DNA from 2 places in the Agrococcus sp. GCM10030265 genome. Region 2 is predicted to be linked to the other one. Evidence: predicted binding sites of a transcription regulator. Region 2 holds the regulator's gene; the other holds the start of a gene.
What was found. The regulator HrcA, encoded in region 2, represses chaperone genes, less so after heat shock. The targets are predictions, from matches to a motif close to TTNGCACTCGNNNNNNNCGAGTGCNAA.
Positions count from the first base shown of each region.

Region 1: a site for HrcA is predicted at 4,158-4,184, ahead of groL (chaperonin GroEL). Genes of this name have one in related genera too.

Region 1 covers NZ_JBHTCZ010000004.1:192,614-198,515, forward strand. Annotated here, with positions in the region: gene ACFQPP_RS12625 (DsbA family protein) at 1-589, shown strand, start outside; tRNA gene ACFQPP_RS12630 (tRNA-Thr) at 620-692, opposite strand; gene ACFQPP_RS12635 (DMT family transporter) at 727-1,653, shown strand; gene msrB (peptide-methionine (R)-S-oxide reductase MsrB) at 1,702-2,100, opposite strand; gene ACFQPP_RS12645 (DUF3263 domain-containing protein) at 2,178-2,420, shown strand; gene ACFQPP_RS12650 (LytR C-terminal domain-containing protein) at 2,417-2,929, shown strand; gene ACFQPP_RS12655 (DUF3048 domain-containing protein) at 3,037-4,086, shown strand; gene groL (chaperonin GroEL) at 4,221-5,840, shown strand.
Region 2 covers NZ_JBHTCZ010000002.1:175,839-181,740, forward strand. Annotated here, with positions in the region: gene ACFQPP_RS05005 (hypothetical protein) at 1-67, opposite strand, end outside; gene ACFQPP_RS05010 (DUF1990 family protein) at 203-838, shown strand; gene hemW (radical SAM family heme chaperone HemW) at 864-2,099, shown strand; gene ACFQPP_RS05020 (DUF4870 domain-containing protein) at 2,164-2,889, opposite strand; gene hrcA (heat-inducible transcriptional repressor HrcA) at 3,023-4,048, shown strand; gene ACFQPP_RS05030 (DnaJ C-terminal domain-containing protein) at 4,045-5,130, shown strand; gene ACFQPP_RS05035 (16S rRNA (uracil(1498)-N(3))-methyltransferase) at 5,130-5,840, shown strand; gene ACFQPP_RS05040 (HIT domain-containing protein) at 5,861-5,902, shown strand, end outside.

The sequences.
Region 1 (5,902 bases), on a different contig from region 2:
TGCGAACCTCGCCGACGCGCTCGTGGTCGACGCGTCGGGCGTCGTCGCCCAGCCTCCCGTGCCCGCCGACGGCGAGCCGGGGGAGGTGCCCGCCGAGGGCACGGTGATCACGGTCGTCGTCGACCCGACGTGCGAGTACTGCGCGCGCTTCGAGGCCGCGAACCGCGACCAGCTCGCGGCCTGGGCGGCGGACGGCACGGCGACGATCGTCTACCGGCCGGTCGCGCTCGACGACGCCATCGAGAACGGCTACGCCGCATCGTTGGGCGTCACCGCCATCGCCTGCGTCGCGGACGCCGATCCCGACGCGGCCCTGCCGCTGCTGCAGGCGATGCTCGAGGCGAACGTCGACCTCGACGCCGAGCGGGTGCTCGCGCTCGCCGACGACGCGTCGTCCGGCGCATCCGACTGCGTGCGCGACGGCACGTTCGCATGGTGGGCGCGGCACGCGACCGAGCGGGCGCTCGCCGACCCGCTGCCCGACGGCTCGCCGCTGCGCGGCGTGCCGAGCGTCTTCGTGGACGACAGGCTGTTCGCGGGAGACGTGAGCGACCCGGCGGCGTTCGCCGCCTTCGTCGCCGAGGGCTGACGCGCGGGCGCGCGGCGCGCGCCCAGGCCGAGCCCCCGGCCGGACTCGAACCGGCTACCTCCGCATTACAAGTGCGATGCTCTACCTGGTGAGCTACAGGGGCGCTCGCAGCATCCTGCCACGCCTAGGCTGGGTCGGTGCGTCTCGTATGGGTCCTCGCCGCCTTCGTCGGCGGCATGGCGATGGCGGCTCAGAGCCGCATCAACGGCGAGCTCGCCGTCCGCGTCGGCGACGGCATCGCGGCGGCCCTCGTCTCGTTCGGCGTCGGCCTCGCGCTCGTCGGCTCCCTGACGATCGCGCTGCCGTCCGGCCGCGCCGGCGCCGCGCGGATGCTCGCCGCGCTGCGCGAGGGCAGGCTGCGCTGGTGGTACGCGCTCACGGGCCTGTTCGGCGCCGTCGTCGTCGCCTCGCAGGGGCTCGCGGTGCCGACGCTCGGCGTCGCGCTCTTCACGGTCGGCATCGTCGCCGGCCAGACGCTCTCGGGCATCCTCGTCGACCGCATGGGCATCGGCGTGCTCGCGGCGAAGCGCGTCACGCCGCAGCGCGTGCTCGGCGCCCTCGTGACGATCGCAGCCGTCGCGACGGGGGCGGCGGCGGGCGGCTTCGCGTCGTCGTCGATCCTGCTCGTGCTGCTGCCGCTCGTCGCGGGCATGCTCATCGCGCTGCAGCAGGCCTTCGCGGGGCAGGTGCAGCACCACACGCGCTCCGCGCTCACGCAGACGACGTCGAACTTCCTCGTCGGCACGCTCGCGCTCGCGCTCGTCGTCGTCGTCCGCGTCGCAGGCGGGCTCGAGCTGCAGCCGCTGCCGGTCGAGTGGTGGCTGTACCTCGGCGGCCCGCTCGGCTGCCTCTTCATCGCGGTCGCCGCCGTCGCCGTGCATCGCATCGGCGTGCTCGCGCTCGGGCTCGCCTCGATCGCGGGCCAGGTCGTCATGGCGCTGGTGCTCGACCTCGTCGCACCGACGGCGGGGCATCCCGTCTCGGTCCTGTCGTACGTCGGCGCCGGCCTCGCGATCGCGGGCGTCGCCGTGTCGACCATGCGGCGTCGACCGCGCCCCGCATGACGAGACGCCGCGCCCGATGGGCGCGGCGTCGTCGTGGTAGGGGCGGGATCAGCCCTTCGGCGTGAAGTCCATCGCGACGGAGTTCATGCAGAAGCGGTCGCCCGTCGGCGTCTGCGGGGCGTCGTCGAAGACGTGGCCCAGGTGGCTGCCGCAGCGCGAGCATCGCACCTCGGTGCGCACCATGCCCAGCGAGCGGTCCTCGATGAGGGTCACGGCGCCCGGGTCTGCCTGGTAGAAGCTCGGCCAGCCGCATCCGGAGTCGAACTTCACCTCGTCGCTGAAGAGCTCCTGGCCGCATGCGCCGCAGGAGTAGACGCCGTGGCGCTGCTCGTCGAGCAGCGCACCCGTCCAGGGACGCTCGGTGCCCGCCTCGCGGAGCACCTTGTAGGCCTCCGGCGACAGCCGCTGTCGCCACTGGTCGTCGGTCGTCGCCTCGAAGTCGCTCATGTCCTCGATGCTACGCCGCACGAGCGCTCGCGGGCGCGCGCGACGATACGCCGAGGGCGAAGGTATGCTCGGGGGTCATGTCCGAGCCGGAGGACGCCGTCGCCCTGACGGCGCTGCAACGCTCGATCCTCGACTTCGAGGCGTCCTCGCGCACGCACGCCGGCGCGAAGGCGGGGGCGATCCGCTCCCGGTTCGGATGGTCCACGACCCGCTACTACCAGCTGCTGAACGCGCTGATCGACACGGAGGCCGCCCTGCGATACGACGCCCTGCTCGTGCGCAGGCTGCAGCGCATCCGCGACCGCGGGGAGACGTCGTGACCGACCGCTTCGACCATCCGCCGCGCCTCGGCCGCGTCGGCGTGCATCGCCTGCCCGAGCGCTCGTGGTGGCGCTGGTGGATGACGGCGATCGTGGCCGCGGCGGCGGCGGTCGTGCTCACGGTCGGAGGGCTCGGCATGCTGCAGCTGCTGCGCGTCGGAGGCATCGAGACGACCGAGGTCGCAGGGCCCGAGGCGGTCACCGACCCTGCTGCGCTGCCCGAGGGCACGACCGTGACGATCCTCGACGCATCCGGGGCGGGCCGCGGCCAGGAGGTGTCGGCGGCGCTGCAGGCGGCGGGCTGGCCCGTCGTCGCGGTCGCCGACGCGAGCGAGGGGCGCGAGTCCTCGACCGTCTACTACCAGGGCGACCTCGAGCCGTACGCCCTCGGTCTCGCGCAGACCCTCGGCACCGACGCCACCGAGGCGACCGCCGAGCCGCTGTCGGGCTCGACCCTCACGGTCATCGTCGGCGCGAGCGACGAGCCCGCGCCGTCGCCCACGCCCTAGCGGCCGAGGCCCGCTCGGCGCGCCGGGCGTGCCGCTCGTCGGCGCTTGCCGTCGCCCTCGGCGAGCCTCGCAGCCGGCGGCGCCATGGGGCACCTACCCTGGCGTGCATGCGAGCACGCACCGCCACGCGCCCGACCAGGGCGGCCCACGCCGCCGCGATCCTCCTCGTGGCGGCCGGCGTCCTCACCGCGTGCGCCGGCGACCCTGAGCCGTCGCCGACGCCGAGCGCGACCGAGACGGCGTCGCCGACGCCCAGCCCGGCGCCCGAGCCCGAGCCCATCCTGCAGCCGCTCACGGGCATCGAGGTCGAGACGGCGGTCGCGGGCCCGGCGCTCGCCGCGAAGATCGACGACCACCCGGCCGCCCAGCCCCAGATCGGCCTCGAGGCGACCGACATCGTCTTCGAGGAGCTCGTCGAGGGCGGCATGACGCGCTACGTCGCCGTCTGGCACTCGACCGTGCCCGAGCAGGTCGGCCCCGTGCGCTCGATCCGCCCGATGGATCCGGCGATCATCTCGCCGCTGGGCGGGATGGTGGCCTACTCGGGCGGGCAGCAGCCCTTCGTCGACGCCATGGCCGCGACGGGTCTGCCGAACGTCGTCCACGGCGGTGCCTACGACGGCTACTTCTTCCGCTCGGGCGATCGCGCCGCGCCGCACAACGTCATCCTGAACGCACGGCAGCTGCTCGCCGACAACGCGTCGATCGCAGCACCCCAGCAGCACTTCGCCTACCCCGTCGACGGCGCTGCGCCGTCGTCGCAGGCGGCGGGCGCGCCCGCCGCGCGCCTCGACCTCGGGTTCTCGCCGTCGCAGTCGCGCCAGTGGGGATGCGACGCGGGCACGGGCCGGTGGCTGCGGTGGCAGAACGGAGCCGCCGACATGGCGGCGGGCGGCGGGCAGCTGAGCGCTGCGAACGTCGTCGTGCTCAGCGTGCAGATCCGCAACAACGGTGGCGTGCCCGAGACGATGCTCGCCGGCACGAACGGCACCGGCGTCGTGCAGAGCGGCTGCACGACCATCGCGGTCGAATGGTCGAAGCCCGACATGACGACGCCCATCCGGCTCACGGACGCCGCGGGCCAGCCCGTCACCCTCACGCCGGGCAACACGTGGGTCGAGCTCGTGCCGAGCGACGGCTCGATCGCGGTCGGCTGAGCGGTCGGCGCACCGCGGCGCAGCGCGTCGCGCTCGCTTGCACTCGCGTGCCCTGAGTGCCAGACTCGTCCCTGGCACTCGCGACCGTCGAGTGCCAGCAGACGTGTCGACGTGTCCAGGAGGGACGAGACTCAATGGCAAAGATGATCGCATTCGACGAGGAGGCCCGCCGCGGCCTCGAGCGTGGTCTGAACACGCTCGCCGACGCGGTGCGCGTCACCCTCGGCCCGCGCGGCCGCAACGTCGTGCTCGAGAAGAAGTGGGGCGCCCCCACCATCACGAACGACGGTGTGTCGATCGCGAAGGAGATCGAGCTCGACGACCCGTACGAGAAGATCGGCGCGGAGCTCGTCAAGGAGGTCGCGAAGAAGACCGACGACGTCGCAGGCGACGGCACGACGACCGCGACGGTGCTCGCGCAGGCGCTCGTCCGCGAGGGCCTCCGCAACGTGGCGGCCGGCGCCGACCCCATCAGCCTCAAGCGCGGCATCGAGAAGGCGACCGCAGCGGTCTCCGAGCAGCTCGTGGCCCACGCGAAGGACATCGAGACGACCGAGGAGATCGCCGCGACGGCATCCATCTCGGCCGCCGACCCCGAGATCGGCAAGCTCATCGCCGAGGCGATCGACAAGGTCGGCAAGGAGGGGGTCGTCACCGTCGAGGAGTCGAACACCTACGGCACCGAGCTCGAGCTCACCGAGGGCATGCGCTTCGACAAGGGCTTCCTGTCGCAGTACTTCGTCACCGACCCCGACCGCCAGGAGACGGTGTTCGAGGACGCCTACATCCTCATCGCCAACCAGAAGATCTCGGCGATCAAGGACCTCCTCCCGATCGTCGACCAGGTGATCCAGGCGGGCAAGCAGCTCGTCATCATCGCCGAGGACGTCGACGGCGAGGCGCTCGCGACGCTCGTCGTGAACAAGATCCGCGGCATCTTCAAGTCGGTCGCCGTCAAGGCTCCCGGCTTCGGCGACCGCCGCAAGGCGCAGCTGGCCGACATCGCCATCCTCACGGGCGGCGAGGTCATCTCCGAGGAGCTCGGCCTCAAGCTCGAGGGCGTGCAGCTCTCGCAGCTCGGCCGTGCGCGCAAGGTCGTCATCACGAAGGACGAGACGACGATCGTCGAGGGTGCGGGCGACGCAGAGGCCATCGCAGGCCGCGTGCGCCAGATCCGCTCCGAGATCGACGCGACCGACTCGGACTACGACCGCGAGAAGCTCCAGGAGCGCCTCGCGAAGCTCGCAGGCGGCGTCGCCGTCATCAAGGCGGGTGCCGCGACCGAGGTCGAGCTCAAGGAGCGCAAGCACCGCATCGAGGACGCCGTGCGCAACGCGAAGGCCGCCGTCGAGGAGGGCATCGTCGCCGGTGGTGGCGTCGCGCTCATCCAGGCCGGCAAGGCTGCGTTCGAGACCCTCGAGCTCACGGGCGACGAGGCGACGGGTGCGAACATCGTGCGCGTCGCGATCGACGCGCCGCTGAAGCAGATCGCCCTCAACGCGGGCCTCGAGCCCGGCGTCGTGGTCGAGAAGGTGCGCTCGCTCGAGCCGGGTCACGGCCTCAACGCCGCGACCGGCGAGTACGTCGACATGCTCGCCGCCGGCATCGCCGACCCGGTGAAGGTCACGCGCTCGGCGCTGCAGAACGCCGCGTCGATCGCCGGCCTCTTCCTCACGACCGAGGTCGTCGTCGCCGACAAGCCCGAGAAGAACCCGATGCCCGCTGGCGACCCCACGGGTGGCATGGACTTCTGAGTCCAGCACGACAGCGCGTCCGCAGGGCGCACGACGAAGGGCCCCGAGCAGCTGCTCGGGGC
Region 2 (5,902 bases):
CCGAGCAGCCGGCGAGGGCGGTCGCCCAGAGCACGGCGAGGATGGCGATGGGGAGGCGACGAGGCATGGGTCACATCCTCCGCCCACCCCGTGCCGGTCGCCTGGACGGCCTCCGAGCGGATGCCCTGAGCCGGCTGGCGCGCTATCCTCGCTGGGGCCGTCCACCCGGGGCGAGCCGCGAGACGACGTGGGGGACTCGCAAGTGCAGGATCTCGCCGGGCGGCAGGCCAACTACGGCATCATCGGCGCCACCGCCCACTTCGACTTCGACCGCTTCCCGCCGAAGGGCTTCGAGCTCGTCTCGAAGCGCGCGCGCATCGGCCATGGCCGCGCCCGCTACGACGCGGCGGTCGCGGCGCTGCGCACGTGGCGCGTGCAGCGGCTGAGCGGCGTCGAGGTCGACGTGCAGCCCACGGAGGACCGCTCGACGTACCGACCCGTCGGCTTCGACGGCAAGGATCCCGCTCGCGCCGCCCAGACCGAGACGCAGCAGGTCTTCGCTGCCGACGGCGAGCCCTTCCTGCAGCCCGGCGACTCCGCGATGCAGCGCATCCGCATCGGTCTCCTGCAGATCCACGCGCCCGTGCGCGTGATCGCCGTGGAGGACGAGGCCACCACCCACGCCGTGATCTTCGGCACCCTCGAGGGGCATCCGGAGGCGGGCGAGGAGCGCATGCTCATCGAGCTGGCCGACGACGACTCGGTGTACTTCCACCTGCGGGTGCTCTCGCGGCCGCATGCGTGGTGGGCGCGTCTGGGCGGTCCCGTGACGCTGCGCATCCAGCGACGGTTCCACGAGCGCTACCTCGACGCGCTGCGTCGCATCCACGTCGGGTGAGCGCGCTGCGCACGAGGGTCGCCTGATGGGCGCCCTGCCCGACGGCGACGCCGCGCCCGCGAGCGGTGCGCTACCCGCATCGGCCGCGGAGCACGCGGGCGAGCGCGCGTTCGGCGTCTACCTGCACGTGCCGTTCTGTCGCGTGCGATGCGGCTACTGCGACTTCAACACGTACACGTCGACCGAGCTGCGCGGTGCCCGGCAGGACGACTACGCAGACCAGGCGATCGCCGAGATCGCGCTCGCGGGCCGCGTGCTCGCAGAGCTCGCCGAGCACGACGCCGCCGTGCGGCGACCGGTGTCGACGGTCTTCGTCGGCGGCGGCACGCCCACGCTCCTGCCCCCCGGCGATCTCGCGCGCATGCTGGATGCGGTGCGCGAGACGTGGGGGCTCGCCGACGGAGCGGAGGTGACGACGGAGGCGAACCCCGACTCCGTCGACGCCGCCGACCTGCGCACGCTGGCCGACGCGGGCTTCACGCGAGTGAGCGTCGGCATGCAGTCGGTCGTGCCGCACGTGCTGCAGACCCTCGATCGCACGCACGACCCCGAGCGCGTGCCGCAGGTCGTCGCGTGGGCGAGGGATGCGGGGCTCGATGCGAGCGTCGACCTCATCTACGGCACGCCCGGCGAGTCGCTCGACGACTGGCAGCGCTCGCTCGACGCGGCGCTCTCGTACGACGTCGACCACCTCTCGGCGTACGCGCTCATCGTCGAGGAGGGCACGGCGCTCGCCCGTCGCATCCGACGCGGCGAGGTCGCGCCGGTCGACGACGACCTGCACGCCTCGATGTACGAGGCGGCCGACGCCGCGCTCTCGGCCGCGGGCTACGAGTGGTACGAGGTGTCGAACTGGGCGCGCGGCGGCGCCGTCTCGCGCCACAACCTGTCGTACTGGCACGGCGAGGACTGGTGGGGCATCGGCCCCGGTGCGCACAGCCACGTCGGCGGCGTGCGCTGGTGGAACGTCAAGCACCCCGCGGCGTACGCGCAGCGGCTCGCGGCGGGCGACTCGCCGGCGCTCGCTCGGGAGGAGCTCGACGCCGAGACGCGCCGCGTCGAGCGCGTGCTGCTCGAGACGCGCATCCGCGACGGCCTGCCCGTCGACGTGCTCGACGCCGACGGGCGCCTCGCGGTCGCAGGGCTCATCGCCGACGGGCTCGTCGAGGGCGCGGCCGCGCTGCGCGGCCGCATCGTGCCGACGCTCGCCGGCAGGCTCCTCGCCGACGCCGTCGTCCGGCGTCTGACGCCCGGCGTCTGACGCCCGTGCGCATGACGACGGGCACCCCGCGGCGCGGGATGCCCGTCGTGTCGACCGTCGTCGCCTACTTGATGATGCGCCAGTTGAACGGGTAGCGGTACGAGCCGCCCGCGTTGACGCGCACGGCGCCGACGATGGCGAAGATGAGGCCGAGCAGCGGCGGCACCCAGCACACGGCGAGGAACACGAAGCCGATGAGGATGAAGCTCGTGATGCTGCCGACCAGCACGAGGCCGACGAACAGGATCGTCATGAAGAGCTGGAAGTTCAGCGCCTCCTTCGACTCCTGACGCACGAAGGCGCTGCGGTCCTTGTACATGAGGAAGACGATGAGCGGGCCGAGCCAGCCGAGCGAGAGCACCCAGGCGATGCCGCCGAGGTGGCCGAGCATGGCCCACTGCTTCTCGTCCTGCGGCGACATGGGGGCGCCGGCCGGGTACTGCGGCTGGCCGGGAGCGCCGTACTGCGGGGCGCCGTAGGGCTGCTGCGGCGGCACCTGCTGGCCGGGCGCGCCGTACGGGGGAGCCGCGGGCGGCTGCTGGGCGTGCTGCTGGCCGGGTGCCCCGTACGGGGGAGCGGCGGGCGGCTGCTGCCCGTGCTGCCCGGGTGCGCCGAAGGGGGCCTGCGGGGCCTCGGGCGCGTGGTGCGCGGCGCCCGGGGCGGGGCTGGAGAAGGGCTGGGCGGGCTCGCCGGGGGCCGGGGCGGCCTGGGATGCGTCGCCCGCCTGGGGCGCGCCGAACCGGGGAGCCTGGGGCTCCTCGGGGGTCGCGGGGCCGTGGGGGTCGGTCATGGTCGAACCTCTCGATGACGGATGCCGAAGGGGGCTGGCGACCATCTTCCTCGCAGCAGGCTGAGAACGCACCCACCATCGCGGTACGATTGGCAGTCGAGAACGTCGAGTGCCAGACGAGGGGGGACGGACGATGGTGACGGATCGCGGCCTCGAGGTGCTGCGGGCGATCGTGCAGGACTACGTCGCCTCGAGCGAGCCCGTGGGCTCCCGCTCGATCGTCGAGCGCCACTCCTTCGGGGTGAGCGCCGCGACGATCCGCAACGACATGGTGCTGCTCGAGGAGGCCGAGCTCATCGTGGCGCCCCACACGTCGTCCGGCCGCATCCCCACCGACAAGGGCTATCGGGTCTTCGTCGACCGCCTGCAGGGCATGCAGCCCCTGTCCGCGGCGCAGCGCGCGGCGATCGCGCGGTTCCTCGACGAGGCCGACGACCTCGACGACGTCATGGCCCGCACCGTGCGGCTGCTGTCGCAGCTCACGAACCAGGTCGCGCTCGCGCAGTACCCCTCGGTCGCCAAGGCGCGCGTGCGCCGCGTCGAGGTCGTGCAGATCGCCGAGTCGCGCCTGCTGCTCGTCGTCATCCTCGACTCCGGGCGCGTCGAGCAGCGCATGGTCGACGCGGGCCAGCAGATCGGCGCCGACGCGGCGCAGACCATCGGTCGCGCGCTCGACGTCGCGGTCGCGGGCAAGCCCACGGTCGACGCCGAGGAGGCGCTCGTCGCCGTCGTCGACCGCGCTGCCCCCGCCGTCGCACCCGCGACCGAGCGGCTCGTCGCCGTGCTCGGCGAGGTGCTCGCGCCCACGGCGGGCGATCGGCTCGTCATCGCGGGCGCCTCGCATCTCGTGCGCGGCCGCCACGACCTCTCCGGCTCCGTGACGCTCGTCCTCGAGGCCATCGAGGAGCAGGTCACGCTGCTGCGCCTCTTCGGCGAGATGGATGCCGAGGCATCCGCCGTCGCGACGCGCATCGGCCGTGAGATGGCAGACGGGCTCGAGCAGACGTCGATCGTCACGGGCGCCTACGGCGCCGGCGGCCACGAGGCGGGCCGCGTCGGCGTGCTCGGCCCCACCCGCATGGACTACGCATCGAACATGGCAGCCGTCCGCGCCGTCGCGCGGTACCTCACCCGGCTGCTCGACGACGAGGAGCGATGAGCGATCACTACGAGGTCCTGGGCGTGCCCCGCGAGGCCAGCCAGGACGACATCAAGCGCGCATACCGCAAGCTCGCACGGCAGCTGCATCCCGACGTGAACCCCTCGGAGGACGCGGCCGAGCGCTTCAAGGACGTCACGCACGCGTACGACGTGCTCTCCGACCCGCAGTCGCGCGCCGACTACGACCGCGGGCCGCAGGCGCAGGGCTTCGGGCTCGGCGACATCTTCGAGCAGTTCTTCGGCGGGCAGGGCAGGCAGCAGGGGCCGAGGCCGCGCAGGCGGCCGGGCCAGGACTCGCTGCTGCGCATCGACCTCGACCTCCACGACGTCGTGTTCGGCGTGCACCGCGACCTGCGCGTGCAGACCGCGGTGCTGTGCGACACGTGCGACGGTCGCTGCACGGCGCCGGGCACGCGCGAGGAGACCTGCGACATCTGCGGCGGCTCCGGGCACGTGCAGCGTCAGGTGCGCTCGCTGCTCGGCAACATGGTCACGAGCCAGCCGTGCGGCTCGTGCCAGGGCCACGGCACCGTCATCCCGTACCCGTGCCCCACGTGCGCCGGGCACGGTCGCGTGCGCGCCGAGCGCTCCATCCCCGTCGACGTCCCCGCGGGCGTCGACACGGGCCTGCGCATCCAGCTGCCCGGCCAGGGCGAGGTCGGCGAGGCGGGCGGCGAGCCCGGCACGCTCTTCCTCGAGGTGCATGTCACCCACCACGACGTCTTCAGCCGCGAGGGCGACGACCTCCTCGGCACGCTCGAGGTGTCGATGATCGACGCCGCGCTCGGCACGGAGGCGACGGTCGAGTCGATCGACGGCCCCATCACCGTGACGATCGAGCCGGGCACGCAGTCGGCCGACGTGCTCACCGTGACGGGGCGCGGCGTCGGCAGGCTGCGCGGCTCGGGCCGCGGCGACCTGAGGCTCGGCGTGCAGGTGGCGACGCCGACGCGGCTCGACAGGAAGTCGGAGGAGCTCCTCGAGCAGCTGCGCCGACGGACGAAGCCGCCGGCTCCGCGCATGGCGCAGTTCCAGCAGGGGCTCTTCTCGAAGCTGCGCGACCGCTTCCTGCGCTTCTGATGGCCCACTGCTACTACGTCGACGCGCTCGACGTCGGCGTGGGGGAGACGGTGACGCTCGGCACCGAGGATGCGCGCCACGCCGCAACGGTGAGTCGCGCCCGCGTGGGCGAGGCGGTGCTCGTGGGCGACGGCCGCGGCACGATCGCCGAGGCGGCGTTCGTCGAGCTGCGGCCCGAGGTCGTGCTCGAGGTGCGGTCGGTGCGGCACGAGCCTGCGCCGAGCCCGCGCATCGGCCTCGCGCAGGCGCTCGCCAAGGGCGATCGCGACGAGCTCGCGATCCAGGCGGCGACCGAGCTCGGCGTCGACGTCGTCGTGCCGTGGCAGGCGGCGCGCTCGATCGTGACGTGGAAGGGCGAGCGCGGCGCGAAGGCGCTCGGGCGCTGGCGCTCGATCGTGCGCGAGGCGGGCAAGCAGTCCCTGCGGGCACACGTGCCCGAGGTGCAGGACGTCGTCGACACGCGGGGCCTCGCGGCGCTCGCCGAGCGCTTCCGGCTCGTCGTGCTCGAGCCGACGGCGGCGGCATCCCTCGCCGACCTCGAGCCCGACGGCCGCGACCTGCTGCTCGTCGTCGGGCCAGAGGGCGGCATCGCGCCCGACGAGCTCGAGCGGCTCGGCGGCGAGCACGTGCGGATGGGTCCGCACGTCGTGCGCACCTCGACGGCGGGGCCCGCGGCGATCGCCGCGCTCGCCGCCCGCTGGCGCTGGTGACGCGCGAGTACGCTGGGGCCATGGCAGAGCGAACCATCTTCGAGCGCATCGTCGCCCGCGAG